3 regions of the Paraniabella aurantiaca genome follow, and region 2 is predicted to be linked to each of the others. Evidence: riboswitches for the same ligand, from Rfam matches in the RefSeq annotation. Region 2 holds a riboswitch; each other region holds the start of a gene.
The links. A riboswitch is a leader RNA that binds a small molecule or an ion and turns the genes downstream of it on or off. The one in region 2 is predicted to bind S-adenosylmethionine.
Positions count from the first base shown of each region.

Region 1: it holds a riboswitch for S-adenosylmethionine, as region 2 does, so the genes downstream of both, ACLOAU_RS13450 (O-acetylhomoserine aminocarboxypropyltransferase/cysteine synthase family protein) here and ACLOAU_RS09720 (redoxin domain-containing protein) in region 2, are expected to answer to the same signal.
Region 3: it holds a riboswitch for S-adenosylmethionine, as region 2 does, so the genes downstream of both, ACLOAU_RS11325 (trans-sulfuration enzyme family protein) here and ACLOAU_RS09720 (redoxin domain-containing protein) in region 2, are expected to answer to the same signal.

Region 1 is NZ_JBLOSY010000001.1:3,074,437-3,084,532, reverse strand. Features, by position in the region: gene ACLOAU_RS13460 (homoserine dehydrogenase) at 1-208, opposite strand, end outside; gene ACLOAU_RS13455 (homoserine O-acetyltransferase family protein) at 248-1,285, opposite strand; gene ACLOAU_RS13450 (O-acetylhomoserine aminocarboxypropyltransferase/cysteine synthase family protein) at 1,336-2,646, opposite strand; SAM riboswitch class I at 2,965-3,079, opposite strand; gene ACLOAU_RS13445 (acyltransferase family protein) at 3,291-4,319, shown strand; gene ACLOAU_RS13440 (porin family protein) at 4,393-5,094, opposite strand; gene ACLOAU_RS13435 (porin family protein) at 5,268-5,873, opposite strand; gene ACLOAU_RS13430 (YiaD family glycine zipper/OmpA-like lipoprotein) at 6,018-6,692, opposite strand; gene ACLOAU_RS13425 (hypothetical protein) at 6,908-7,612, opposite strand; gene uvrA (excinuclease ABC subunit UvrA) at 7,874-10,096, shown strand, end outside.
Region 2 is NZ_JBLOSY010000001.1:2,219,910-2,230,005, reverse strand. Features, by position in the region: gene ACLOAU_RS09745 (DinB family protein) at 1-428, opposite strand, end outside; gene ACLOAU_RS09740 (Crp/Fnr family transcriptional regulator) at 599-1,180, opposite strand; gene ispG ((E)-4-hydroxy-3-methylbut-2-enyl-diphosphate synthase) at 1,542-3,551, shown strand; gene ACLOAU_RS09730 (lysoplasmalogenase) at 3,904-4,572, shown strand; gene ACLOAU_RS09725 (class I SAM-dependent methyltransferase) at 4,588-5,205, shown strand; SAM riboswitch class I at 5,331-5,459, shown strand; gene ACLOAU_RS09720 (redoxin domain-containing protein) at 5,860-7,014, shown strand; gene ACLOAU_RS09715 (SusC/RagA family TonB-linked outer membrane protein) at 7,297-10,096, shown strand, end outside.
Region 3 is NZ_JBLOSY010000001.1:2,595,657-2,605,752, forward strand. Features, by position in the region: gene ACLOAU_RS11305 (hypothetical protein) at 1-299, opposite strand, end outside; gene ACLOAU_RS11310 (hypothetical protein) at 468-707, shown strand; gene ACLOAU_RS11315 (sterol desaturase family protein) at 767-1,993, opposite strand; gene ACLOAU_RS11320 (TSUP family transporter) at 2,223-3,530, shown strand; SAM riboswitch class I at 3,599-3,713, shown strand; gene ACLOAU_RS11325 (trans-sulfuration enzyme family protein) at 3,870-5,066, shown strand; gene ACLOAU_RS11330 (phytanoyl-CoA dioxygenase family protein) at 5,330-6,196, shown strand; gene ACLOAU_RS11335 (SDR family NAD(P)-dependent oxidoreductase) at 6,257-7,078, shown strand; tRNA gene ACLOAU_RS11340 (tRNA-Cys) at 7,094-7,165, shown strand; gene ACLOAU_RS11345 (group III truncated hemoglobin) at 7,474-7,869, opposite strand; gene ACLOAU_RS11350 (RrF2 family transcriptional regulator) at 7,921-8,352, opposite strand; gene ACLOAU_RS11355 (glycoside hydrolase family 43 protein) at 8,498-9,592, opposite strand; gene ACLOAU_RS11360 (sulfatase family protein) at 9,677-10,096, opposite strand, start outside.

The DNA.
Region 1 (10,096 bases), 850 kb from region 2:
TCACATTGATCTCCTTATCTTCCAGCAACTCATTTTTATCAGTAGTAAAAAGCTCATCCGGTGCATTTCTCTTCTTACCCGGATTCTTAATACATACTTTTTTAATAGAGGCGCTTAAAGACGGCGTTTGCTTTAACACTTTATATAGTCCTTCTCCCACCACGCCAAAGCCAAACATCCCTATCACCAATTGTCTATGTTTACTCATTATATTATGATTGTAAATTTTAAATTATTCCCGCACTCATTACTTATTACTCACCAACTGCTCTTTCTCTAAAAAATGGCTGATCGCTTCTGTCAGCTGTTCAAATTCCAGTAAAAATCCGTCGTGTCCATAATCAGACAAGATCAATTTTACATGTGCCTCCGGAATATGACTGGCTATAAACTCCTGCTCATAAGGCGGGAACAGGATATCGCCTTCCATGCTTAGTGCCAGGGTTTTTGCTTGGATGCTGTTTAAAGCTGCTACTACCCCACCTCTGCCCCTGCCCAGGTTATGAGAGTCCATACTTTTCGTTAAAGCATAATAACTAAAAGCATTAAATCTTGCAGAAAGTTTAGATCCCTGGTATCGCTGATAGCTTTCACTTTTAAAACCTTCTATCAGATCATCATTGGCTTCCGATTGGGTTTTATTGTAAGCCATATCCGTTCTATAAGATAGTAAGGCTATACTCCTGGCCACCTCCAAACCTTTTCTACCGGCATCGTCTGCCTGGTTCTGCCAGCTGCTGTCTGCCTCAATAGCCAATCTTTGTGATGCATTGAATGCTTTTCCCCATGGTGAGTGCACCGCATTGGTAGCTATTGGGAAAATATATTCAAATAGCTCAGGATCCTGAACAGCCCACTCCATCAACTGCTGCCCGCCCGTACTTCCGCCAATTCCCACCCTGATCTTTGTAATTCCCAAATAGGTTTGCAAAAGCCGGTATGCATGCACCATATCCCTAATTGTAAAAAAAGGAAATTGATGGTAATAAGCAGCTCCTGTTGAAGGATTAATATCAAGCGGACTGATACTGCCATAGCAGCTACCAGGCATATTTACACAAATGATAAAATGTTTGGCAGGGTCGAATACCCGTCCTTCACCTATCATGTCGGGCCACCACTCATGCGGACAACTATTTGCTGTTAATGCATGAAAGATCCATACAATATTATCGGCTTCGCTATTTAACGTTCCATACGTAGTATAAGCCAGGTGCAGGTTCTGCAATACTGCTCCACTCTCCAGCACAAATGACCCGCTATACTTAAAAACCTCTTGCTTCATATTTTAAAAAAAACTGTCTTAAGGCAACGAACCTTAAGACAGTTTCATTTTTATGCGAATACAGCAGCAAAAGCCTGCTCGAAATCCGCTTTTATATCATCTACATATTCTATACCGGCACTGATGCGTATCAGGTTATCCAATACACCAGCACCTTTTCTTTCTTCATCGCTCAATTGCTCATGTGTAGTAGATGCCGGATGAATAGCCAGCGTTTTAGCGTCACCCACATTAGCCAGGTGGCTTACCAATTTCAAACTATCAATAAACTTCTTGCCGTTTTCTATGCCTCCTTTGATCCCGAACTGCAACACACCCCCAAAACCATTGGTCAGGTATTTCTTAGCCAGTTCATGATACTCGCTGCTTTCAAGGCCCGGATACCATACAAACTCCACTTTATCATGCGCTTCCAGCCATTTAGCCAAAGCCAGTGCATTATCTACAGTGCGTTGCACACGCAATGACAAGGTTTCAATACCCTGTAACAGCAGGAAAGAATTAAAAGGACTCAGCGCCGGACCGAAATCTCTCAAGCCTTCTACGCGTGCCCTGATTGCAAATGCTATATTAGGCAGACCAAGCGGGTTGCCTTCACCAAAAACTTCCCAGAACTTCAAACCGTGGTAACCTTCTGAAGGCTCTGTAAATTGGGTAAATTTACCGTTGCCCCAATTAAAATTACCTCCGTCAATGATAATACCGCCAATGCTTGTACCGTGTCCGCCAATCCATTTAGTAGCTGAGTTTACTACAATATTAGCACCGTGCTCAATGGGTTTGAATAAGTAACCGCCTGCTCCAAATGTGTTATCAACGATCAATGGAATATCGAACTCTTTAGCTAAGGCCACGAACTTTTCAAAATCCGGGATATTTAATTTGGGGTTGCCAATTGTTTCCAGGTAAATAGCCTTGGTTTTATCATCAATTTTGGTTCTGAAGCTATCCACATTATCACCTTCTGCAAACCGGGCTTCAATACCCAGTCTTTTGAAAGCAACTTTAAACTGGTTATAAGTACCCCCGTATACAAACGAAGTACTGACAAAGTTATCTCCGGATTCCAGGATATTGGTAATGGCTAAAAACTGGGCCGCCTGTCCTGAGGAAGTTGCCACAGCAGCCACACCTCCCTCTAAGGCAGCCAGCCTTTGTTCAAATACATCCGTAGTGGGGTTCATAATACGGGTGTATATATTTCCAAACTCCCGTAATCCAAAGAGATTAGCCGCATGTTCGGCATTTTTGAACTGGTAAGAGGTGGTTTGATAAATAGGCAAAGCCCGGCTCCCGGTAGTAGGATCGGGTTGCTGACCTGCATGCAATTGTAAAGTGTCGAAATGTAGTTTCTGACTCATAATAATGTTTATAAGAATGAAGTAATAAAATGAAATAACCGTAAAATAGTTTGGAAAGGCCTGAGCCTTAGAAGATATGTTATGCCCGCGCGGGCATACAACGCATACAACAACACATTGCAGCAGCAATGGCAGAAGAACTCATATGTGTATGTTGAAACATCTCCTCTAAAGTATTTCCATTTTTTGTTATTACAAAATAAAATTCATTTTGGCTTTCGATTCATGTAATACACCCAACAGAAAAGGCAAAAAAAAGCCCGCCAGATAAGCAGGCGGGCTTCACATATTGATAAGATGTTTGAATTTGAAACTACCGGCTTATCTTTCCCCGAACAAAATCCGGAGTTGGAATTGGCACCTTGTTCCATTGTATCGGGAACAGGTTGCCAAGGCTTCACAGGGCCATACCCTCTGCCTTTCTTGATAAGTATATAAAAGAACGAGGCGCAAATATAGGTTAGATTTGGGAAATAAAAAAAATACAGGAAATAGCGGCATGAATATCAGTACGCCAATACTATTTTTGCTCCAGTGTTGTATTTATACCGGTAACTTAAGAAAACAAACTGTCCAATACTAACTTTTATATCATTGTATTACCCAATAGCTGCCTGTTTATATGAGCTGCTTTATGTCATCCTATGCACAAGGAAAATAATTTCGATTTTTTAAGGTTCTTTTTATCGTCATTGGTGATTGTTTCTCACTCCTATCCGCTCACCGGCAGCCCTGAAATTTTAGCTTCGAATACAAACGAACAGGCTACTTTAGGAGATATCGCCGTTAACGCTTTTTTTGTGCTCAGTGGTTTTTTAATATTGACCAGCTTAAAACGAAGTAAATCTCCCATCGAATATCTTGTAAAAAGAGGTTTGAGATTATTTCCTGCGTTGTTTTTCATGCTCCTGTTTTCCCTGCTTATAATACGTATCGTATATAAAGGAAATAATATTCTTAATGAACCCCTGTTTTTTACATATTTACCCAACAACTTTTTCTTATACAATGTTCAATACTATGTTACCGGTGTATTTGATGCCAATCCTTATCCTCAGGCCATCAACGGTAGTTTATGGACGCTTAGCTATGAATTTTCCATGTACCTGTTTGTATTGCTGTTATATCCTATCAGAAAAAATGCCTATACACTGAGTGCAGGCCTCGTTGCTTCTTTTTTAATTTGCTATTATGCTATGAACTTAAAGCCCGACTTATTTGCTTCCTTTTTATGGTCGGTAAAGCTTGTCCCTCATCTGTTTTACAGGTTGGCGATATTTTTTATTGCAGGATGCCTCCTTAGTTTGGTAAAGCCAGACCAATTACAAAAGCTAAACAAGCCTTATATTAAAATTGCATTATTACTCTTGCTGGCAGCCTCCTTTCCCCTGCAACTATTTTATTCAAGCTCGCCATTCGTACTTTCATTGTTGATTATACTCGTTGCTATCTCATATTCGAAGCAACTGGCATACCTGCCTCAAAAAATGGGGGACATATCGTATGGCATTTATATCTACGGTTTCCTGGTGCAGCAAACGTTGATGAACTATCATAACTTTCCACCGCTGCAATTAACCATTCTAAGTCTGATCGTCACTTATGCTTTGTCTTACTTATCCTGGCATTTGATAGAAAAACGCTTCTTAAAACTTAAGCAACGGTTGAGATAAAGATTAGCGCTGCAGGAAAAAGATAAAGTTAGAGGGAAGTTACAATGGATGCGAACTTCCCTTTAGTTAAAAACTAAAATATGTATCCAACCGAAACGCCAAAGCCAATATTCTTTATTTTACTGGTTGATTTAACGCCTTTACTGTCGGGATGAATATTAGCGAGGCCCAGTTGCGCATTGACCTGAAAAGACAAGCGTTCATTAAACTCATAGCCTTCTAATATCTGAACTCCATAGTCCCAGGTTTTACCATAAGCCCATTTACCAGTCTTAAGATCATCTGTATCGCTCAGAAACTGAAGATCGGCACTTTGATCATTTCTTGTCACCACACCATCCACCATAGTCTTTCCATAATACTCGCCCCGGCCACCTAGGCCATAGGCGACATAAGGTCCTGCCCCCAGCAGCAATCTTCCTTTTCCAAGCTTTGGAGCATACAGGAAATTCACCGGTACTTCAACATAGTAAGGAGTAAGGTAAGATTCAACAGAAGAATACTCCTGTATATCTTTTATACGATAGCCTTTTGTAGTAAATAAAGCAGCAGGTTGAATATAAAAATTATTGGATAGCAGGTAATCATAAGTTACACCAACATGAAACCCAGGATTCAGCCTGGAGCCATTGTACAACTCATTACCATTTCCGTTCCGGGAGATAACATTGTAGGCATTAAAGCCGGCCCTAACGCCTATCTGGGCTTTTGCCATACTACTGATGGTAAGAAAAAACGCAAAAAGAACTACGGGTAAAAAAGGTCTTAATCTCATAAGCTTTATTTTTTAAGTTAACTGCAAATATAAAAGATGTTTGCATCTGAGACGCAGCAAGATGTAGATACGCAACAGTACTACAAAAAATTAAAGCTCAGCATATTTGCCTATTAAAACAACAAAGCCTCTGGCTATAACCAAAGGCTTCGTCTATCTAATATTGATCTAACTTAGAACTTATATCCTACCGTTACTCCAAAAGAAGTATTATTAGTAGTAGGTGGATTATCAACATCTGCTAATTTCACCAAACCAAGGTTTGCATTTAAATTTAAGGATAAACCGTTGCTTAACTGGTAACCTGCCAATAGCTTACCACCCGCATCAAATTTCCTTAGATTAGCCTGATCCCAATCTCCACTGAAACTGCTATTATTAATCACCGTCTTCACCTTTCCAATGCCCATTCCAACATAAGGCCCAACTCCTAGCAATAAATGACCGGTTCCTAATTCGGGTTGATACTGAAAAGTTACAGGCAATTGTAAATAATTTAATTCTGTTTTTACATCAAAACCATCAAGTTTAGCACCGTTCTGTACATAACTTAACCCTGGTTGAATAACAAAATCATCTGCAATACCGATATCGTAGGTAACGCCGGCTTGAAAACCTGTTTTTAACTTATAAGCGTCGCTGGCATCCTTACCAGTGATATTTGAGAAGTTAACTCCTGCATTTACGCCAAAACGTCCTGCCTGTGCATTAGATTGTAAAGCTGTTAAACTAAACGCTGTAAACAACAGCCCTCCGAATAGTAATTTTTTGAGTTTCATCAGTATAATTTTTATGTAATAAATCGTCTGACGGAACCTGGTACGACATCTCTGTCATTATAGTTCCATAAGATACGGATTAAAAATGCGAATCGATTTATAAGGTAAACGGTCCACCAGACCATTTACCTTAAAATTTCATTATTATTTTGTGCCTGCTTCTTTAGCGGCATCAGATTTCATTTTGTCATTAGCTGTGATCAGGAACTCAACCCGGCGGTTTTTGGAACGGCCATCAGGTGTATCATTGGTGTATTTAGGGTTTCTTAAACCATAACCAACAGTGCTTAACCTTTGTAAGCCAATTCCTTTATCTGCCAGATAATTGGATACAACAGAAGCCCTTCTTTCAGATAAAGCCTGGTTGTATTTCTCGGTTCCCGTGTTATCGGTGTGCCCCTGTATTTCTACATCCGTATCAGGGTACTTGTTAAGAATAGTGATCAGGTCATCTAAAGTAGATTTAGATGCAGTGGTCAATGCAGCCTGGTCAAAACCAAATAAAACGGCGCTGCTAAATTCTACCACAATGCCTTCTTCTACCCTTTCAACTTTTGCACCTGGTACCTCCTGCTTGATCTCTTCAGCCTGTTTATCCATTTTTTTACCAATAATAGCTCCTGCAGTACCGCCAACAGCAGCACCAATAATAGCACCTAAAGCGGTGTTACCAGTTGCTTTTCCTATAACCGCACCAATAGCGGCACCACCACCAACACCAATGGCTGCACCTTTTTGAGTTCTGGTTGCACTTTCGCAGCCTGCCAATGTTAAACCTGCAAAAGCAGTAGCGAATAATGTTGTTTTAACGATTTTCATCAGATAAGTTTTAAAATTTTATAATATTAAAGCTGCAAAAATAAATGCTACACCGAACATATACACATTTATTCCTAAGTAACTCTAATCATCGACAACTCTAACAGGCAGTTAACAAACTACGTGCCAGTGAATTTTGAATATAGACAAATGAACATATAAAAAGGTTGCCTTACGGGGCAACCTTTTACATAAATTTTTATAGGACATTGTTTTTACTGCTGCATATTAGCAGGTGCGGCGGCTACTTCTACAACTTTTGTCAACACATAATTGGTACCCTTTGCCAGGGAAGTTTTTTTCTTATCCTTTTTCTCTGACTTTTTTACATTTTCTTGCGTTGCATCAACTTCTTCTGCAGACGCTACTGTTGCCATGCTATCATCTGCTGCCATTTCAGGAAATATTGCTGCAGGATTTTCTTCATCAAATTTAGCACCAACATTCACATATAATTTATGACTGGCTGAGTCAAAAATCAATGTACCTTCTTTTAATGATTTCCCGGAATACCTGGGTGCCGGCTTATCGGTGGCATCAGCTGCAGTTGCATCTACTGCTACAGCGCCATCAACATCATTCTGGAGTGTTTTCTGTACCGGAATTTTATACGTACCGGGCGACTGTTTCAAATCTGCTTTAAATTTGCCCTGAGGCATCCCATTAATCCATACAACACCTTTGTTTTCAGCATCTCTTGTAACCGTAACACTTGCAACTGCTCCATCCTTATCTACGTAATCATATTTACCCAAAACCGGAAAGATCATTTCGTCTGTTAATTCCCCGGGCATAGGAGCTAACTCCTTGGGCTGAGGCTTATAATTTCGGGGTACTTCGGGCGTAGCAGATGTCTGTGCAAAAGACGTGGCAGCTATAGTTAAAGAAAGCACCGCTGCTAAAAGAAAGTTCTTTTTCATTTGTCGATTTTTTACGGTTTAAGTGGTCGTGCCAGCATTCAGTTAAGTCAACTGACTTCCCGGCCCTATTTTATAAATATATGTATCCAATAAAAGTCGTCATATCAACATATACCTCTATTGGAACTAATCGATCTAAAAAGAAATTATTATGCCAAAATTAATTTACCGTTGATTAAACCTTTATTTTAGATTTTAGTTATGATTTAGATCCGCACTAATTTTGCACGTACTAAATCCACAAAAAACAGGGAGAATAAATTGAAAAATAAAGACTTAAATACGATTGATGTTATTGGTGCGAGGGTACACAACCTGAAAAACATCGATATATCTATACCCAAAAATGAGTTAGTGGTGATCACCGGAATCAGCGGTAGTGGAAAATCCTCTCTTGCTTTTGACACTATTTATTCTGAAGGCCAACGCCGTTATATGGAAACATTCGGAGCCTATGCACGCCAGTTCATTGGCGATATGGAGCGCCCCGATGTAGACCAGATAACAGGCCTTTCTCCGGTTATATCCATTGAACAAAAAACCACCAATAAAAACCCCAGGTCTACGGTGGGAACCGTTACCGAGGTGTATGATTTCTTCAGGTTATTTTATGCACGTGTAGGCGAAGCTTATTCCTACAACACGGGCAAAAAAATGGTAAAGTGGAGTGAGGAAGAAATTGTAGAAAATATCTTCGGGCGGTTTAATGGCAAAAAGATAAACCTGCTGGCTCCTTTAGTAAGAGGCCGAAAAGGTCATTACAGGGAGCTGTTTGAAGATGTTCGTAAGAAAGGATTTTTAAAAGTGCGTGTAGATGGAGAGATCAAAGATATCACCGCTAAAATGCAGGTGGACCGTTATAAAATCCACGATATAGAATTGGTAGTAGACCGGCTGCAGGTAACCGACGATTTAAAGCCGCGCCTGAGTCAAAGCGTTCAGCAAGGTTTAAAACTAGGCAAAGACCTGCTATTTGTATTGGTGAATGACGAAACAGTGGTGACCCAATACTCTAAAATGCTGATGTGTGAAGACACCGGAATTAGTTACGAAGAACCTTCTCCCAACTCTTTTTCATTTAACTCGCCTTATGGTGCCTGTCCTTATTGTCGCGGCCTGGGCACCAGTTCGGTTATCAATATGAACCTGGTATTACCGGACACCTCAAAAACGATTAAAGAAGGCGGTATTGCACCGTTAGGCGAAGAAAGAGAAGCCAGCGTATTTAAGCAGGTAGAAGCTTTTGCAAAAAAGCATAAGATCAATTTAAGCAAGCCCCTGAAAGATATACCGCAGGCTCAGCTTGATCTGTTACTATATGGCGATGGTGATGCCGCTCAATCCTTACATCTTGACGGAACAGATGAGTCTATTCCTGATTATTACACCGGAAGCTACGAGGGTATCATCCCTATGTTGAAGCGCTGGTATCTTTCTACACAAAGCAATGAAGGACTACGGGAGTGGGTAGAGAAATTTATGGAACTACAGCCATGCCCTTCCTGCAATGGCGACCGTTTAAAAAAGGAAAGTCTCTGGTTTAAGATCGATAATAAAAACATTGCTTATTTAAGCAACCTAAACCTCGACAACCTGGCGGCATGGCTTGATGGCATTGAATTACGCCTAAGCAAAAAGCAGAATGCTATTGCAAAAGATATCCTCAAAGAAATAAGAGAACGTTTAGGCTTTTTGCTGGATGTAGGCTTAACCTATTTATCGTTGAACCGGCCCAGCAGAACATTGAGTGGTGGAGAATCACAAAGGATAAGGCTGGCGACACAGATTGGATCCCAATTACAAGGCATTACCTATATTTTAGATGAACCATCTATTGGGTTACATCAAAGAGACAACCAGCGCCTGATTCACTCTTTACAGAACCTGCGCGATATTGGCAATAGTGTTCTGGTAGTGGAGCATGATAAAGATATTATGCTGGCAGCCGACTATTTGATAGATATTGGTCCGCGTGCCGGCCACCACGGAGGCCGGGTAGTAGCGCAAGGCACACCCAAAGAAATTTTAAAGCTGGATACTATTACTGCCGGATATTTGAATGGCCATCTTAAAATAGAAACACCCAAAGAACGTCGTAAAGGCAATGGCAAATTTGTAGAATTGAAAGGGGTTACCGGTAACAACCTGCAGGGAGTGAGTGTTAAATTTCCGCTGGGTAAAATGATTGTAGTTACCGGGGTAAGCGGTAGCGGAAAGTCTACGTTAATTAATGAAACCCTCTATCCTATTTTAAGTAATCATTGCTTCCCGGCCAGCAAGATGCAGCCGATGCCACATAAATCGGTAAAGGGATTAGAACATATCGACAAGGTAGTAGAGATTGATCAGTCACCTATAGGACGCACTCCACGTAGTAATCCATCTACCTACTGTGGCTTCTTTACTGATATCAGGACCTTATTCGCATCGGTGCCCGAAGCTAAGATTCGCGGATATAACGCAGGGCGTTTTTCATTCAACGTA
Region 2 (10,096 bases):
AGCCACTCGTAGCGGGTCAGGTATCCCATAAAGGGGAATTCCATATCCAAACATATTTGCGATAATTCCTTGTCTTTTATAGTTTTTGTAAGAACTATTTTATTAGCTTTTATTTTTTCAAGCAGCTCTTCTTTCTGATGTGGCGGCAGGTGTGGTGTGACCGCCGGAGCCGCTTTTGCTTTTTGGCTCATATCGAGAAATATCCCTTTTAGCGCTTCTTCATTTTCATCATAGACCCGCTCAACCTCTTTTACATGACTATCGGGTATACCCCGACTGCAAATGGCAATATGCTCAGCCACTTGGCCAATGGTCCAGCTATCTTCGAAGGGCACCCGGTTAAAAAGGTCCTGGGGTATTTCGTTAAGAACCTCAATCACTTCATCAAAGACGCTGCTGATATCCTGGTTTAGTTGTGCTTTTTCCATAATTGAATAATTTTTAAGGGTCAACCGTTATTCAAAAATAGCATCACATAAACGCACATGCGCTTGCCATTTGGCAAGTAATCTAATAGAGATTGCTTAAAAAAGAAATACTTGTCCTATGACAAGTAGATGGGTGAATAAACACTGGTTGGCTGAAGGGTACTGGCGTATTACCCGGCAGGGTAGGTAGCTACTTCTTTCCTGATCCTGCTTAACGATGTATCGGTAACACCCAGGTAAGAAGCGATTTGCTTTAACGGCACATTCTGTATAATCTGTGGCTTGGCCTTCAATAATTTAAGATAACGATTGGTGGCCGTTTCCTGTACCATATCGAGCGACCGTTGCTTGATCGCGAAAAGCTGGCTGGTAAACCAAAGACGTCCCCAATCCACATACGCAGGTATCGTACTGAACAGCGCCTGGAAAACATCAAACTGAATTTTTAGCATAACACAATCCGTGACGGTTTGTATATTTTCGGGAGAAGGGATACGTTGAAATAAAGACGCGGTTGAGATCACGATCTCCCCTTCGGTAAAAAATTCGGTACTGATCTCGTCGTTATTATAATCATAAACATAGGCCCTTGCCACTCCGCTTTGCAGAACGTAATATTCATTGGCAATTTTCCCTTCCTTCAAAAGCAGTGTACCCCTGGGCACTTCCATTAACTCATGGGCATTGGCAATTTGTTGAAAATCGTTATCCGACAAAAGGGGGTGCTGGTAAACCGCTTTTAAAATTTCCATGAGTATTATTTAACAAGCATGTAAGATAGTTATAAAAAGCGTTCAACACATAACCAGCATCATTATTATAACCCCTACGAATAAGGGCTATCAAAATAAGCATATCTGTTCATTGAAACGAAGGCGGAAAGAACTATGATCACTCACCAATGGGCGCATTCCAATTTGTCGCAACTAAGCAAAAAAGTATAAATAAATTTAACCGCTGAGAAGAGAGACTCAAGAGTTTACGCAGAGATCTCTCCGCGTAAACTCAATAAACTCATGCTCTCTGCGGTAAAAAAAGAATGCGACAAATTGGAATGCACCCCCTCGCCAATTGCAAATGCTGATTCTAGCTTTAATAAAATATCTTTGCCAAATGGAATTATTCGCGGAATCATTGACTCAATATAAAAGACTGTTAACCAAAGAGGTAAAAATCGGCGACTTGCTCCTTGGCAATAATCATCCGATCCGGGTGCAAACCATGACCACTACGGATACCATGGATACGATTGCCACGGTAGAACAAACCATCCGTTGCATTGAGGCGGGAGCAGAGCTTGTAAGAATTACGGCACCTTCGAAAAAAGAGGCCGAAAACCTGCTGAACATCAAAAACGAACTGAAAAAAAGAGGCTATACCACCCCTTTAGTGGCGGATATACATTTTACCCCGAATGCCGCTGAGGTGGCTGCCCGTATCATCGAAAAAGTAAGGGTTAACCCCGGCAACTATGTTGATAAGAAGAAATTTGAACAAATAGAATATACCGATGCAGAATATGCAGAAGAAATAGACCGTATCCGCGATCGTTTCACACCACTAGTAAAAATCTGTAAGGAATATGGCACTGCCATGCGTATCGGCACCAATCATGGCAGTTTGAGTGACCGCATTATGAGCCGGTACGGCGATACGCCTATTGGAATGGTGGAAAGCGCTATGGAATTTTTACGTATTGCCAGAAGCGAAAGTTATCACCAGATCATTTTAAGTATGAAAGCCAGTAACCCGCAGGTGATGGTGCAGGCTTATCGCCTGCTGATCAAAACCATGCAGGATGAGTTCGGCGAAATATACCCCTTACACCTGGGTGTTACCGAAGCAGGTGATGGCGAAGAAGGCCGTATCAAATCTGCTGTAGGCATTGGCACCCTGATGGAAGACGGTATCGGTGATACCATTCGTGTTTCTCTTACCGAAGATCCCGAACTGGAAATACCCGTTTGCAGGGATATTGTGAAGCGGTATGAAAATAAAGTTGACCAGTTGACCAGTTTAAAAGTTGAAAAAGACAATACCCCTTACCAACCTATCAACCTTTCAACTTATCAACCTTTTAATTTCAAAAGACAGCAAACAAAAGCCGTTAATAATATTGGCGGAGGCCAGGTACCTGTAGTAATTGCAGACCTTAGCAAGGTAGCACATATAACGCCCGCTTCGCTTAAAGGTATCGGCTACACCTATAATGAAGCAGACGATAAATGGAATATAGCTGATGCGGCCGCTGATTATGTATACATCAATCAACCGGATATTGGCTTTGCATTGCCGGGCACATTAAAAGTAATCACTTCATATGAGCATTGGAAAAATGCGCCGGATGCAAACCAATACTTTCCTATTTATTGTGCTGAACATTTTGCAGCAATAGAACAGCCAGATAGCCCTATTAATTTTGTGATGATTGATTGCCCGCAGGAAGAACAGTACCTGCAGCGGGTTACACAAAAACAAAATGTTGTTTTGTGCCTGAGCAGCACTCAAAAAAATGCAATGCAAACGGTAAGAGCTACTTGCATTAAATTGCAGCAGGAGCATATTACCGCGCCCATTGTATTGATAACCGATAGTAACTGGGATACAGCAGACGAGCATCTTATTCATTACGCTACAGAAACCGGGGCTTTGTTCCTGGACGGATTTGGTGATGGTATTTGCCTGGGCATGACCAACAATGCTTATGCACAAGCAGCCACTTTAAATGCATCAGGAAGAAATTACCTGAACAACCAATCCCCCGAACAGTTCGTTAATAACACGGCTTTCAGCATATTGCAGGCAACGCGTATGCGTATTTCCAAAACAGAATATATTTCCTGCCCCTCCTGTGGTCGAACTTTATTTGACTTACAGGAAACCACCACCAAAATACGCTCGGTAACCAACCATCTTAAAGGCGTTAAAATAGCCATTATGGGTTGTATTGTAAACGGACCGGGCGAAATGGCAGATGCCGACTTTGGTTATGTGGGAAGTGGTCCCGGAAAAATTACGCTTTACAGGGGCAAGGAGGTGGTTAAACGAAATGTAAACAGCGAGGTTGCCGTAGATGAATTGATTAATTTATTAAAAGAAAACGAAGCCTGGGTAGAACCATAGCATTCAATTAAGAGTTTCCTTATTACGAAAACGATCATTTTTATCCGATTTCAAAGAAGTATCAAACGCATTCATTGACAATAACGGTAGGTTCATCGAAAAAACGCATCAACATTTCCTGTGCTCAGCATTTTTTCTAAAATTTGCGCATCCATACGAGGAAATAACCAGTTGGTAAACGCTTACCGTTGCTGACAAAGAAATAGAGAAATCTTAACCACCAACCTTATCTTACGGAACAGGCTATTCTTCAGGGATAGCCTGTTTTGTTTTTTTAAATGAGGGAACATTTTTCAAAACTGCATTCCGAATTATACTGCATTATCTTTACTCAAACAGATCATTACCCCATATGAAACCTGCTTCTATTTTTGGCATCATAGCTATCACCTATTTCCTGGGTATGGCTTTTGAGCAAGACACCCTGCAGTTTATCTTTAAACCGTTATTAGTAAGCTCCTTACTGTACTATTTTATTTTAAGTACCAGACAGGTAACTTCGGCCCTGAAAAAATGGATAGTAGCTGCATTAATATTTTCTATTGCCGGCGACACCCTGCTTATGTTCGCCAATACCAATGAATTGTTCTTTATCCTGGGACTTTGCGCTTTCCTGTTAGCTCACCTTTTCTACATTTATACTTTTCATCAAATACGTACGCAACATCAGATATCGGGTAAGTGGTATGCCGCTATTATTGTAGCCATTTATTATTTCCTGATCATTAATTTTCTACTTCCACACCTGGGCGGTTTGAAATACCCGGTTATAGTGTATGGCCTCGTGATCAGCTTTATGCTGCTGGTAGCCATGCATCTTTATGACCTGGAAGATAATATCACTGCACGGTATCTCCTCACAGGGGCGATCCTTTTCGTGGTTTCAGATTCTGTATTAGCTATTAATAAATTTTACCACCCTTATCCCTGGGGAGGATGGGCTATTATGATTACTTATGTGCTGGCCCAATGGTTATTGGTAAAAGGACTTACCAGGTATATTAATACTGCCGCCATTTAAACCACATCTTTGTATATGATGTCACTACCTCAAAAGCCCGAAACATATTTTTTTAAGGATCAGCGCCTGGAGATATGTGTACCGGAGGAACAAGCCGTACTGGATAAGTATCGAAATAATAAAGACGATGCCTATTGGGCGCAGGTATGGCCCGCCTCTATAGGTCTTTGTCTTTTCCTGGAGCAACATACTCATCTGATCCTCAACAAACGAATACTGGAGCTGGCCGCCGGATTGGGCTTGCCGGGATTATATGCCGCATCCTTTGCAAAGCAAATAACTATTACCGATAAAGAGCCACTGGCCGAAGTATTTATAAAAAAGTCTGCACAGCATCTTGACTTAAAAAACATTATAACCAAAACCCTGAACTGGAAGGACGCTACTAAAGAACCGCTTCCTGAAGTAGTGCTATTAAGCGATGTCAATTATGAACCCGCTGTATTTGAAGAGTTGAAACAAGTACTCCAATTCTTCCTTGAACGCCAGGTAACTGTAATGATCAGTACACCTCAACGCCTGGTAGCTAAACCATTTATTATGGAACTGCTCCCCTACAGCTCTTTACAATGGAATTGTACAGTTTCGTTACATCAAAAAGAAGCAGGCGTTAGTGTTTTTGTATTGAAGTAAGAGAAGTACAACAAATAGCTTTTGCAAAAAGGTAACTCTAGGCGTAAAAAAATATTAGTGCACAATTTTAGTAGACTATTGTAAAATAGTTATATCTTTGTTATATCAAGTTCTTATAAATAGGTATCTTATCAAGAAAGATGGAGAGACAGGCTCGTTGAAATCTTAGCAACCAGTATGTAGATCATAACTATATATAAGGTGCTACATCCTACTCCTGGTCCGCTTTGGCGGCTACAGGAGAGAGATAAGTAAAATCTGCTGCAAGGAACCACCCTTTTGCAAAATGATCTTCAATGTCTTTTCCGATATCACCAACGTCTTTTATTTTTAATGAAGGATGTGGTTTCTCTTATGAAACAAATTATCGGAAAGGGTAAAAGATTCAGCTTCCTTGATCATACCTCAAACCAATTATAGTACAAACCTGAGAAATGAATATTAAAGTATTGAGTTGTTGTTGCTGATCACGCATCAATAGGCAGACAGATAATATCTATCTGGTCAGCATTTAAAGTATTACGAAATCCAGTAGCGTATTGAGTTAGATACAGCCATCTCAACCTTGAGATTGGCTATACTATCCTAATGCATATTAAATGCTTTTGCTTAGAAAGAAGAACATAGAATGTTTTACACTCTTAATTAAATATAATGACTATCCAATCAAAAATCACAGCACTGCTATCTGGTATAGCCTTGTTGTCGGGCGCAGCACTTTACGCCCAATCTGGCAAAGGAACTCCTTTTACTATCAATGGCAAATTAACCAAGATAGAGGATTCGGCAATTGTTTACCTGCAGTATAACCAGGATAAGAAAGCCATCAAAGACTCCTTCCTGGTTCAAAACGGTAAGTTCCATTTTAAAGGAACCATAGCTTATCCTGTAAGAGCTTTTCTCGTATACCAGCGATTAACGAAAAGCGAAAAAAGACAACCTGGTGATTATTTAAGCCTGTACCTGGAAAAAGGTATCACCAATATTAATGGTGGAGACACACTGGCCAAAGCTATTGTAACTGCCGGACCCGTAAACAAAGAATCCAAAGCGCTCTCTGAAACGCTGAAAGAAACCTCTTCAAAAATATCGGCCCTGTACGAGAAACATTATGCACTTAGCAAAGAGCAACGGGAAGATTCTGCCACCGCCAAACAATTTGATGACGCCGTAGAAGTAGTGAAAGCAGAACAAAAGACAGTACTTAAAGCTTTCCTCGACAAACGCCCAGCCACTATTGTTGCCCTCGATGCATTGCAACAGTATGCAGGTTATAATCCCGAGTACGCCACTACTTTTCCTTTGTTCGAACAGCTACCCCTTGCAGTACAACAAAGTTTCCAGGGAAAAACCTATTTGGACCGCCTGGAAAAACTCCGTGAAGTAGGTGTAGGAAAATATGCACCCGCATTTACGCAGGCTGATACATCAGGCGCTGCGGTGTCGTTGGCTTCATTCAAAGGCAAATATGTTTTAATAGACTTCTGGGCTTCCTGGTGTGGACCATGCAGGGCAGAAAATCCAAATGTGGTAGAAAATTTCGAAAAGTATAAGAACAGGAATTTTACGGTTCTCGGAGTATCATTAGACAGGGAAAACGCTAAAGACAAATGGCTTCAGGCAATACACGACGACAAGCTAACCTGGACTCATGTATCAGACCTTAAGTTCTGGGACAACGAGGTTGCCAAATTGTACGGCGTGGGTGCTATTCCTCAAAACTTCCTCTTAGACCCTTCAGGAAAGATCATAGCAAAAGATTTGCGCGAAGATGAACTGGATAAAAAGTTGAAAGAAATTTTCAACTAAAATACAAAGATGGGAATGCGGGAACATCCCCATCTGGTCAGAATCGTAAAAAACAAAAGTCGAATCAATCATTTTTTAAAACGAATCATCAATGACAAAACTAATAAAAAACACACAACCGGGCATTTTCTAAACCGCCCCTGCTAATATCGGCAATACTGTTAAAGACAATCAAGTCTTTACCTATTGTTTTGCTTTTCCGGTGACGTTTTATGGGAAGATGTCTGTTGCAAAGCAACCGGGAAAGCTAATCCTATTTTTTCATTTCGATTACAATCAAACATGAATAGCAAACTTATCATGCTATTGCTGCTTGCCGTGTGCCTGCACCTGCAGGTTGCTGCGCAGCAATCAGGCTTTTCTATAACAGGCACTGTTACCGATTCCTCAGGGCAACAGCTTGCCGGTGCTACCATTGCTTTACGGCCCGCAGGCATTAATACCTTAACTGACGCCAGGGGCTCCTTCTCTTTTAATGATCTGAAAGCAGGAACCTATTCCATAAGAGTAAGTTTTAAAGGCTACGAGAACCTCGTTAAAGAAGTAATAATTCCATCGCAGGGCACCTATCTCCGCCTTCAGTTAAACAAGAACTATAACGTTCTTGACGAGGTAGTAACAGTGGCATACGGTAAATCCAAGTTTCGTGATCTGACAGGTGTAGTAAGTTCTTTAAATGAGAAAGCCATTAAAGACGCTCCTATGGGCTCAACCATTCAAAGTCTGCTTCAGGGCCGGGCCGCGGGTGTAGACGTAGCAATACAATCAGCCTCTCCCACTTCTCCTATCTCAGTAGTGATTCGTGGCGCTTCTTCCCTATCCGGTGACAATCAGCCTTTGTGGGTTATTGACGGAGTACCACAGTATAACGTTTCCACAACCGGTAACATCGCTAATACGCTTTACAATCTTAATATCAATGACGTGGAAGGCATAGACATACTTAAAGATGCCTCGGCAACTGCGCTGTATGGATCGAGAGCGTCGAACGGCGTGGTTATCGTAACCACTAAAAGAGGAAAGAACGGAGCGCCGCCACTGATAGAATTCAGCAGTCGCATAGGATATTCTAAGCTAAACCTTAATGGATATAAATACTTCACAGCACCTGATTATCTCCGCTTTGCAGATGCAGCAGCCAGGGAGGAAGCCTTTGGCCGGGGCACTTTTGATTACTTCACACGCCTGTACCTGGATGAGCAGGCATTCTTCAATTTAAAAACAAGTGAGTTCGACCGCTCCGACTTTAAAACGCTCGATGGGGCTTACTATGAAGGTAATACCAACTGGCTGGAAGAAATGACGCAGAACCCCATCCAGCAACAATATAGCCTGGCGCTCCGGGGCGGAACGAATAACCTGGCCTATTACGTGTCTTTGAACCATCAAAACATGCAGGGTATTGTTAAATCGGGGCAAAGTAAAATATATGGCGGGCGCGTCAGCCTGGAGGCCCGGCTGCGCAACAATATCAAGTTCAGCATAAATCTTGACGGGTCGTCGAGATTGGCTGATGATAAAGATTATATGCTGGATGTGCTGAAGAAAATAAGGCCCGATATACCCGTGTACAATGAGGATGGCACTTTGTTTACCAGGGATCCTTATACAGAAAACCCTTACACAACCATTAAAAATACAGACAGGGGGAACGGCCAGGTATTCAGCGGAACCGCGGCCCTCGAATGGACCATCCTGAAAGGTTTGATCTTCAAAACAGCTTTTACCAATAATTATAACAATGGCCAAAACCTGGAGTATAAACGGAGAGGAAGCACATTCGAGTATACCGGCTCCAGGTCATGGAATAATGCCCGTAGCAATGTAAACGTTTGGGAAAATACCCTTACCTATTTAAAAACCTGGGAAAAGCATGATCTGTTACTCTTAGGTGGATGGACAGCCGAAAAATACAAATCCACTATCTATTCTATGAGAGCATCTGATTTCCCGGATGATGATATTCTTAATAATTTCGGATCGGGTGCTACACTAAGTTCTATGGGGGAAGCTGTTGCCGAAAATGCACTGGTATCGCAGTTTGCCAGGGCACAGTATAAATTTAACAACCGCTATATCTTATCCGGAACTTTACGCAGGGATGGTTCTTCGCGGTTTGGACCCGGCCGCAGATGGGGAAATTTTCCTTCCTATTCTGCTGCGTGGCTGGTATCAGAAGAAGAATTTATTAAAAACAGCTTTCTTTCAAAAGCAGTATCTTATTTAAAATTAAGGGCATCAAGGGGTAAGGCAGGCTCGCAAAACCTGGGCAATTACGATTGGCGCACCCAGGTAACGGCAACACGTTACAACGAATTACCCGCCATCATTCCCTCGTCTATTGGTAATGAAGCCTTACAATGGGAGCAAACCCGCATGACAGATGTAGGTATAGATTACGGCTTCTGGAATGACCGTATTCGCGGTTCGGTTGGGTACTACGTGAAAAACACATCCGACCTGATCTATTCGTCTGTATTACCCCCCAGCAGCTCTTTTTCAAGCATTAACTCCAATATAGCTGCGGTAGACAATAAAGGTTTTGAATTCGACTTAAAAGTAGATGTGGCCAAACGGAACAACCTTACCATAACACTGGATTTTAATGCAGCCAGCAATAAGAATAGCGTGCAAAAAATCAATAATGTTGCCAAGGCGCTTTACTATCCTTACAGCGGCATGCCCGACTATGCTTATATGAAGCTGGAGGAAGGTCAACGCTCTAACCAATGGTGGGGGTATCGAACCCTTGGTCGTTTATTTGTAACAGCAGAAGAAGTGATTGCCCAGCAAGGGCGCACTGCAACCGGCGGCAAGCAACCTTATCGTACAGCCCTGGAAAGCCCGGGTGACCTGATATTTGATGACATTAACGGTGATGGCAAGATAACAGCAGACGATAAAATATATTTGGGAAGCGCTGACCCTAAATGGCTCGGGGGCTTTGGTGCTACATTGATCTGGAAAAACTTTTACGTTAATACCACTTTCACTTACAGTTACGGTAACAAACGCCTCTGGGATATGCCTATGCAGGATGTAGGATATGTAGGCAATTACAATCACAGTAACCTGATTGCAG
Region 3 (10,096 bases), 380 kb from region 2:
TCACGGGCTATGGTGATATAGTAACTATAGGGATTGTAAGGCTCAGGCTGTGGCGGAACCAAAGAATAGCTAAATTGTTCCGGAGCTCCACTAATACTACGCGTAGTAATATGATCACAAATAGAGCAATGCTCCTTACCTGTAGTAAGCTTTTTTACATGTGTGGTATGAGTTGTTTCAGAACAATCGTGGTGATGGTGGAAGGCCTGTATATAAAGCACCAAGGAAAGCAACAGGAAGCATCCTATCGCTCCCGCTTGTCTCAACCTATACCTGATATGTATATACGAGCGTTTCAAAACTGCAACAAAGTTGCATATTCAAGTTTGAAATTCCAAAAGAAATGTAAAAAAATAGTGAGGATGGTTGAAAACTTCTGGTAACTATCCTGTTAGGATTTTTTATTTTTGTAAAGCCCGGCAACTCTAAGTTACCAAACCATTTTGAAGCCCTCAATTATAAATGCTATGCTCGAGCCTATTTCAATCGTCTTGAATAAAGCCGATTTAAAGAGAGATTTAAGTATCATGGAGAAAGATCAGAAAATGATTGATCTACCCATATTCCAGTCTTTAAAAGTACAGGTAGAACAGCGCATCAGCGACTATCCTGACGTAATCATTGAAGATATTAAATTTCAGCAGGGAGAGCATCCTGAGCAGAACGATATTGTCACGGCAGTGGTATCATTTAAGTTGAACAACTGATGCAATCGTTTTTGCGATGAGCGTCACTGTCATCTAAACAGTACCATGTAAGCTATCTGCTAGGTTTCTGAGTTGCTATATAAAACACGTGTATAGAATCTTTGAATATCGCTGAAGTATACAATAGCGATCATGATAGCTGATACAAATATGGTCGCCGTATAGTTGGAAGGAAAGTAGTAATAGAGTATGAATAATACCAGGCATACTCTGGCTATTTCCAGGTAAGATATCCATCGGCGTTGATCAAGTATAGCACCACAGTTAATGAGACTGATAATGATAAAAAAGGAAAACAGCGTGAGCGACTTAACCGAAAAATATTGTTCGAATAGTAATACAACAAATAGCACCATTAACGAAATGGCTGTTTGTATACTTACATAGTAGCGCATAGCTGTTGTGGGCGCGGCTTTTGTTCGCTTATGCCGTAAAAATTTTCTTTCAAGAATAGTCCGGTACCGGGGATCCAGGTCATCTGGCTTTCCAAACAACGTACGCCATTTTTGTTTAAAGCCCCTGGCGTAGTAAAAGTTGAGCAATATTTCCAGCGTGAAGTGAAAATGCTGCCATAAAAAGCTATGACTTTCCAATGGCTTGGTTAGTCCGTAGGTGATCTGTATGTTTTTGTCCTCTTTAACGAAAGTTCCAAAAAGTTTGTCCCAGATAATCAATACGTCTCCATAATTTTTGTCAAGATATTCCGGGTTGGAAGCGTGATGAATGCCGTGATGAGTAGGCGTAACCAGGATTTTTTCAAACCATCCCCATTTCCCCAGCGCCTGTGTATGGATGAAAAACGGGTAGATCCCATGCACTAATAATAAGATGGAAATCATCAACGGAGGAAACCCCAATAAAGGCAATATAGCCCAGAATACACTTCTTATTACCGCCTGGAATACCGTGATCCTGGCAGAGACCGTATAATTAAAATCTTCACTTTGATGATGTACCACGTGCGCTGCCCAGAAAGCATTAATCTCGTGTGCCAACCGGTGGTACCAGTACCAAACAAAATCTGTAACCAGGAAGAGAAGTACCCATACAATGAAGCTTTCTTTAATATCGAATAAGGCAAAATTTTCGTACACATAGGTGAAGAAATAAAAAAACAGGCCGGTCGTAAAAAGATCCAGTAACCGTTCGGCTATACCCACGTTGATATTGGCCACCGACTCTGCATACTGGAAAAAATTTTTACCGCTTCTTTTAGAATATAAGTACTCCCAGGCTATAAAAAAAAGAAACAGAGGAATAGCAAACGCTAAAAAATTTAAATGCATGATGATCGGAATTTTAGTCTACTTTTTATATAGACTATTCAAAGGTATTATTTTGTCCAATACGGGGTGTTATAAAAAACTAAAATTTCGACACCTGATTTCGATCAAAGTAATTTTTATACGAAAGATGAAAAAATTACATATATTTGTCCACTAAAATTATAGACTAATCTGTTTTTCACCTGTTTAAGGCGTAAAGCAGGGGTCGGGAAAATTGAATACCTGGTTTATGACTGATCTGGCAGCTGTTAATAAGAAGGCAAACGGGGCAAGCGCTTCTTTTCCTTTTCTTTTGCGCATGGAAGGGCTTAAAGTGCTCGTTATAGGCGGTGATAGCGTAGCCATACGTCACCTCAAAGAAATAGATAATAGTGCGCCTGGCGCCGAGGTTCGCATCATCGCTGAGCAATTAAGCGAAGACCTGAAGGAATGGGCTTCTGCACATGCAAAAGTTATAATCGAAGAGCGATTATATGACCCGTTTGATATTCAACATGCCGATGCTGTGATCATCGCCACCAGTGATTCAGCACTAATAGACCAGATCAATAGTGATGCGGCCGAATATGGTTTAGCCAACGTAAGGATCGGTCATGCCAACAGGCACGGAAGCGACCAGTCGAATGGCGTAACCATAAAGAAGGCGCAATCAGGCTTAAAGGGGATATCCAATAAAAGAATTGCAACCTATGCGCTTGCCGCCTTCGCCTTTATGTTAATAGGGCATATGATTTTTTCTTACTGGCCTTTTGAGGAGATAAGGGTTCATGCGGTTAATTTATATAGTTCATTAGACCAGGCTTTTTTAATTATGCTGGCTGCGGGGTTTGTAGCACAGCTGGTAGATGGAGCCCTGGGCATGGGTTATGGTGTGGCCAGTACCACTATATTATTATCTGCAGGAGTAAGTCCGGCAGCCATCAGCGGCAGTATACATACGGCTGAAATGTTTGCCAGTGGGGCATCTGGCTATAGCCATTATAAGTTTGGTAACGTTAATAAGAAATTGTTTAAAACATTGTTACTGCCCGGTGTGGTCGGTGCCATAGCCGGTGCTATTTTGTTGGTGTACCTGGGCGAAAAATTCAGTGATTGGGTAAGGCCTATCCTGGCTGTATATACACTTTTCCTGGGTGTTAAAATACTTTCTAACGCTTTTAAGAAAAAGGTAGTAAAGAAAAAGTTCAGGAGATATGGGGCACTGGCGGGAGCCGGTGGCTTCCTGGATTCTTTTGGTGGCGGAGGATGGGGACCGCTGGTTACAACCACCCTTATTACAAAAGGACGTACACCTAAGTATGTGATCGGATCGGTAAGTCTCACTGAATTTTTTGTAACCCTATCCAGTGCATTCACCTTTTTTATTTTGTTGGGTGTAAGTCATTGGCAAACAATTTTAGGTCTTATTATCGGAGGGTTGATTGCAGCGCCATTAGCTGCGAAACTGGCCGGCAGACTGCCTCGCAGAACGGCTTTCGTGCTGCTGGGTGTGCTCGTAATTATATGGAGTGCCAGGATCTTAATAAAACTTTTATAAAAAAATAATGCAGTAAAGTTTGGAATTTAAAATTCATACGCTTTACTTTTGCAATAGTTCTTTTCAATCTCTTATCAAGAAAGGCAGAGGGTAATGGCCCGATGAAGCCTTGACAACCTCTTCATAGCAATGCTGTGAAAAAGGTGCCAAATCCATCTCCGGTATACCGGAGGCAGATAAGTCAGCGTTCAGCTTATAAAATATTATTTAGTAAAATAGTAAAGCTCATCCTGATTTGCGGGGTGAGCTTTTTTGTTTTTACAATAAGCCGCTACCGAATGTTTTTCCTGATAAGGGTTGATGATTATACATTCATTCATCTTTAAAAACAAATCAGTTATGAGCAACAACGCAACACAAACCATTCACAGTATTCCCGTAGATCCGCTTACAGGTTCAATTGCGGTTCCCATTTATCAAACCTCCACCTTTGTACAGGAGGCGCCTGGTGTGAACCTCGGCTACGATTATTCAAGAACGAACAATCCGACAAGGGCTACTTTGGAAAAGATCATCGCAGGTCTTGAAGGCGGCCATACCGGCGCTGCTTTCTCCAGCGGGCTTGCTGCTATTGATGCTGTAGTAAAGCTGCTGAAAAGTGGTGATGAAATAGTAGCAGTAGATGATATTTATGGAGGCGCTTTCCGGCTTTTTACCCATGTGTATGAAAAGTTCGGCATTAAGGTAACGTATGTGGATAGTACAAATGCAGATAATGTGTTTGAAGCCATTACTCCTCAAACCAAGCTGATCTGGATTGAAACGCCTACCAATCCAACCCTGAAGATATCGGATATAGCCACCATTGCTAAGATAGCTAAAGCTAACAACTGCCTGCTGTGTGTCGACAATACCTTCGCCTCTCCGGCATTGCAACAACCTTTATTATTGGACGCTGATATTGTGGTGCATTCTGCAACCAAATACCTGGGAGGGCATTGCGATTTAATAGCTGGTGTGGTCGTTACAAAAACAGAAGAACTGGGCGCTAAAATTAAGTTTATACAAAATGCCAGCGGTGCAGTGTTAGGACCATTTGATTGTTGGCTGATCATAAGAGGAATTGAAACATTACATCTCAGGATAAAACAACATGGAATTAACGCGCTGGAAGTAGCAAGGTACCTGGAGCAGCATCCGGCTGTTGAAAAGGTTTTTTACCCGGGGCTGGAGCAGCACCATAATCATGCGATTGCAAAGCAGCAGGCGACAGGTTTTGGAGGCGTGGTTTCTTTCACTTTAAAAAATGATACAGAAGATGCGGCTACCAAGTTTGTTACTGCTACAAAATATTTCAGGTTGGCCGAAAGCCTCGGCGGAGTGAAAAGTCTTTTATGTCATCCTGCGGCGATGACGCATAAGAGCATCCCTGTAGAAAAACGCAGAGCGGCCGGAGTGAGCGATAGTCTGATCAGGCTGTCAGTTGGCTTAGAGGAAGCGGCTGATCTGATCAGCGACCTGGAGCAGGCTTTCACAACGTTGGTATTAGCGCAGGAGGATGCGCCCGTTAACAGGCAAGAGCTGTCGGAAATCTGATCATGATGAGCAGAAAAAAATATTTTATAAAATATTAGTCTACTTATTTGGTGGACTAATATTGGCTTCTTATATTTGCCTTATCAATCTAATAATAATTGTCACAGTCTACAACATATAGCTTTTATAACTGCAAGGAACGCATGTTTGCCTCCCCACTTTGCAGGTGTTGTTGTTGTTGCTAATTTATTCAAAGGGTAGAATTACCTGATTTTATTATTCTCTTCTTCTTCTTTTCATTAACACTTTAATGCTTTATTATTATGAGTAACGCTACACAGCAGTTTCACTACTACGATGGAATAAAATCCCTGCACACACAACACTTAAAAACACATGGTATTTTACATTTCAAACAATTTGTTTCCGCGCACAAGGTGAAGCAATTATTATTTGAAGTAAAATCGGTAGAAACATTTTTATTAAATAAAGGAGCAACCGCAGTTAACGGTATTCCCTTAAAATTTGGTTCGGATGTAAACGGCGCTCCGCTGATACAACGTATCGCATTTGCATCGCAGTATAGTGAGGTGCTAAAGGCATTTTTAAAAAGCGACCAGGTACAACAATTGGTTCACCTGTTAGCGCCGTTTGATGGCCGTATCGGTGAAACTGAAAAAGATGGTCTGGTAGTGAATCACTATCTGAATACGGAGCGCAGTGGCTTTACGAGATTGGGTTGGCACACCGATAGTCCGCGGGATTTGTTTTTAGGTTCACGCATTAAGCCTATGCTCAACGTGGGACTTCATTTAGATGATTGCCCTCAAACCAATGGTGGGCTTAGAGTATTGGCGGGTACGCATAATAAAGGCCTCCTGACCTTATTCTTCAAGAAAAAATATTTTATCGATCATAAACCAGATGATAAAGAAGTAGGGCTTGATATTGAAGCGGGAGATTTAACTGTTCATGACGGCCGTCTCTGGCACCGGGTGCAGCAGTCTCCTTTTATTGGAGAACGAAGCCGCAGACGGGTAATGTACATCCCGGTGGTAACCGGTGCTTACCAGCCTAAGCATGAGCTAAGCGGTACCCCTTTCTATCACAAACTGGCAAAACTGGCTTTGGCTAAACCTAAAAAGCAATCTGTACCTGAGTTTACGCCCGAATTAACACCAACCATATGATCCCCCTTTTATTATTTACTTTAATCAAAAGCTATATAAAGCGAAAAAATCTGAATTAATATGTCGTATGCTTTAATAACCGGCGCTGCAAAAGGTATTGGCAATGCTATTGCAGTTGAACTGGCTAAACAGAAGAGAGGATTAATACTGATCGATATAGATGAACGGCAGTTGCTGGATGCTGCACAGTATATCAGGGATACTTACTATGTAGACGTGGTAACGATTGTACAGGATTTGAGCAGACCGGAAGCCGCAGCAACTATTTTTGAGCGCACCCGCTGGTATCATAATTATTTGAACGTTATTGTGAATAACGCGGGTTACGGATTAAATGCTCCTTTTACCGAATTGAAAATAGATGATCAGCTCAACATTATTGATGTTAATATAAAAGCGCAATTGAGAATAGCACATGCGTTTGTACCGGTGTTGAAAAGATTTTCGCAATCGTATCTACTGAATGTAGGTAGCACCACTTGTTACCAGTCTGTACCTTACTTGTCGGTATATGCAGCATCAAAAGCTTTTGTAGTTTCATTTACAAGAAGCCTCAGGTTCGAGTTAAAAGACACACCGGTTTCGGTAAGCTGCCTTATTCCGGGAGCCACGGATACAGCATTTGTAACACGAGCGGGTATGGCGGCGCATACTTTAAAAACAGCAGACAGGTTTAATATGACACCACAGGCAGTAGCTGCTATTGCTGTGAAGGGTTTGTTTAAGCGTAAGGCGGAGATCGTTCCGGGATTTTCCAATAAGGTCAATGCCTATATAACCAGGTTTGTACCTAAAATATGGACAGAGAAAGTTGCGGCGAATATATACAAGCCGAGGGAGGCCAAGGCATCTGTACAGCAGGAAGTTGCTACGCAATACTAACCCTTCGTTTTATAAAGCCGCGTGGCCGAGTGGTGTAGGCAAAGGTCTGCAAAACCTGTTACGGAGGTTCGAATCCTTCCGCGGCGTCAATTGAATATCGTTTTTATACCTTCACCATTCTAAATGCCGGAGTTTGATAAACAGCTCCGGTATTTTTGTTGCTATGTCACATACAAAGTGAATGATCCCGAAAGCCCCTTCTGAGTGAAGCAGTCAATCTCAGCAACGTAAGGGTTACATATGCTGCATTTTATACAGAATCATTGCAAGGGTAGCAGTGGTAACCAGCAGTAGTGCAGCAGCTAAAAGCATCTCATGGATAACGAGGATGTTGGTATTGGCGGAAGCCTGCATACCCAGATATTATGTTGATGTATTTTAAGGTAAGATGGGCATTATATCAGGGGCCCGGCATTGTTGTCGCGGTAATAAGATATTTTATATAAGAACATTGCGGCCATTTTATCGCCACGCCATTTCGCTTCATCTGCTTTCTTGCCTTGAAAGTACTGGTCAACAGTACCATACCATAGCTGTAGCCAGGTGTCAAAGTGCAACTGGTCTACGGGTAGTTGTGCATGAGGGGGAAAAGGGCTGCCAAAGTAAGTGTGATCATCCAATAATACGGTTTGCCAGAACCGATACATCTTTTCCAGGTGCTCAGGCCAGCGTTCGCCAATGCGTTCATTAAAGATGGGCCCAAGGAGCTCGTTGTTTCTCACCGAAGTATAAAAGCTATTCACTAATAGCCGTATATCTTCCAGGCTTTGTATGTCTGCTTGATCAGTCATAAAGAATCAATTTAATAAAATACTTTTTTATCTTTTATTGGTTCAGAAAAACTATCTTTTTAAAAAAGTAAGTTGCTGCTCCAGCTCGCGGGTTAATGTACCAATGCGTGCTTTTTCCAGCATACGTTGTATGCTTCCTCTTACCTTTTTGAACTCGTGGTGAATAGGGCAGGGGTGCGATTCGGAACATTGTTTTAGTCCCAGGCCACAGCCACTGAATATTTTTTCTCCGTCGATCGTTTTTACGATATCTGCCAGTGATGACTGAGCCGATTCTCGGTCATGATAAAATCCTCCGTTAGGACCTTTTGCCGATAGTACCAGGTTCTTCCGGCTAAGCTCCTGCAGGATCTTGGCGATAAAATGTTCAGGAGCTTCTATTCCTTTGGCTATGTCTTTAATACCCACACGCTCACCCTCCCTTGATTTTTGAGCGATAAAGATCATAGCACGTATTGCATATTCGCAGGTTTTAGAAAACATGGAAAGAAGATTTGTATTGCAAAGTTAGGAGGAAGGCGATAATAAAGGATAAAAAACTCTTTTATTATTATTTAAATGGAACTTACTGTATAGTCAAAGCCCGGTACAGTAAGTGCCCGGGCTTCTGTTATTAAAAGTAGTTAAACTAAAGCTTTGGTTGCGTTTGTGTAGTTGGACCGTCCACGGTTAGTATACCTTTGGAAACTTTCATCTTGTCGATGAATACGACACGCTCATCGCCGGTTTTGCTGGTACGGCCGTGATATACGCATAACATGGTCTTGCCGTCCGGTGACCAGGTTATGCTATTGTGCCCCGTGCCGGTAACTATACCACCTTTGGCTGTGTTTTTTTGTAACACAGGATTGTTAGCCGCTTTTTTAAAAGGACCCAGCGGGCTTTTAGAAGTGGCATAACCTACTGCATAGTTTTTCCCGCCAAAATAATTGGCTGAATACATCATGTAATAAGTGTCTCCTTCTTTAAATATAAAAGAACCTTCTGTCCAGCGACGATTTACTTCTTTAGAGGTTACGGAAAGACTTTCCCATCCGGCCTGCGGATCATTCATTTTAACAGGCGGGCGCAATAACAGAACCGGTTCGCCAATCACCCCGCTAAAATCGCTTTTCATTTCAATTCCGTAAACCCAGCTTTCTTCAATCTCATTATACCATCCCTTCTTGCGCGCCCATTTGGCTACATCGCTTTCCACCGGGTGTTTATAGCAGCACCTTGAATAATAAAGATAGGTTTTGCCATTTGCTGCAAATAACACGTTCGCATCAATAATAGGATAGCCAGGATCAAATATAGGCTTGTCCTGCATGTCAATAAACGGACCTGTCGGCTGATCGGCCACAGCCACGCCAATTTTAAAGTTCTCTTCTTCTTTGGTAGGATTTACTTTCCAGTGTGCACTGTAAAACATATAGTACTTCCCATTTCGCTCATATACTTCCGGAGCCCAGTAAGAGTGCTCTCCCCATCCGTTTTTATTATCGCCAAAATAAACCTGGCCTTCGCGCTTCCATTCTACCAGGTCGTCGGATGAATAAGCTGCAAAGCCGTTTTTTGCCCCGGCCCCGGTGCCATACATAAAGTATTTACCACCTGCAGTTCGTAGTATATAGGGATCTCCGAATTGTACGTCCAACGGGTTACTATAGGTTTTACCCGTTTGGGCGAATAGCGCTGTTATGAAAAGAAAGGTTATTGCAAGCAGTGAAAATCGCTTCATGATCATGTGAGTTTTTAATGATGATAATTCCTTTTTTCGGATGTTTAAAGAATGGTTTAAAAATAAGTAGTTATACAAATATAATTAAGGGGCTCCGGCTAAATCATTCATGCTGAACAGGAGATCACTGATCCGTCCCTGGTAGCTTTGCAGCCTGCCGCTTAATTCCTGGCCCTGCAAAATGCCGCAGGTTACAAAACCGTTACCTATCTTGGTAAGATCTTTACCAAGTGATGCGGTAAGAACCAGCCGGTTATTAAATTGTATCGATAGTTTGCCGTCTTCAGATAACTGCAGCCATAAATGTCCTGCTGTGTCCTTAAGAGGAGCACTTTCTTTGATACTGCCATCAGTCAGCTGTATTCCTATTTGGCTGCCATAGGCAAAGAGCCTGAAATTATTGAAGTAGCTACAAACAATGCCGCCTTTGTTAATGTTCTCCAGGTAACCTGTAATATGCAACAGAGCGGGGTTCCAGCGTTTACGGTTGAAGGAGAGATCCAT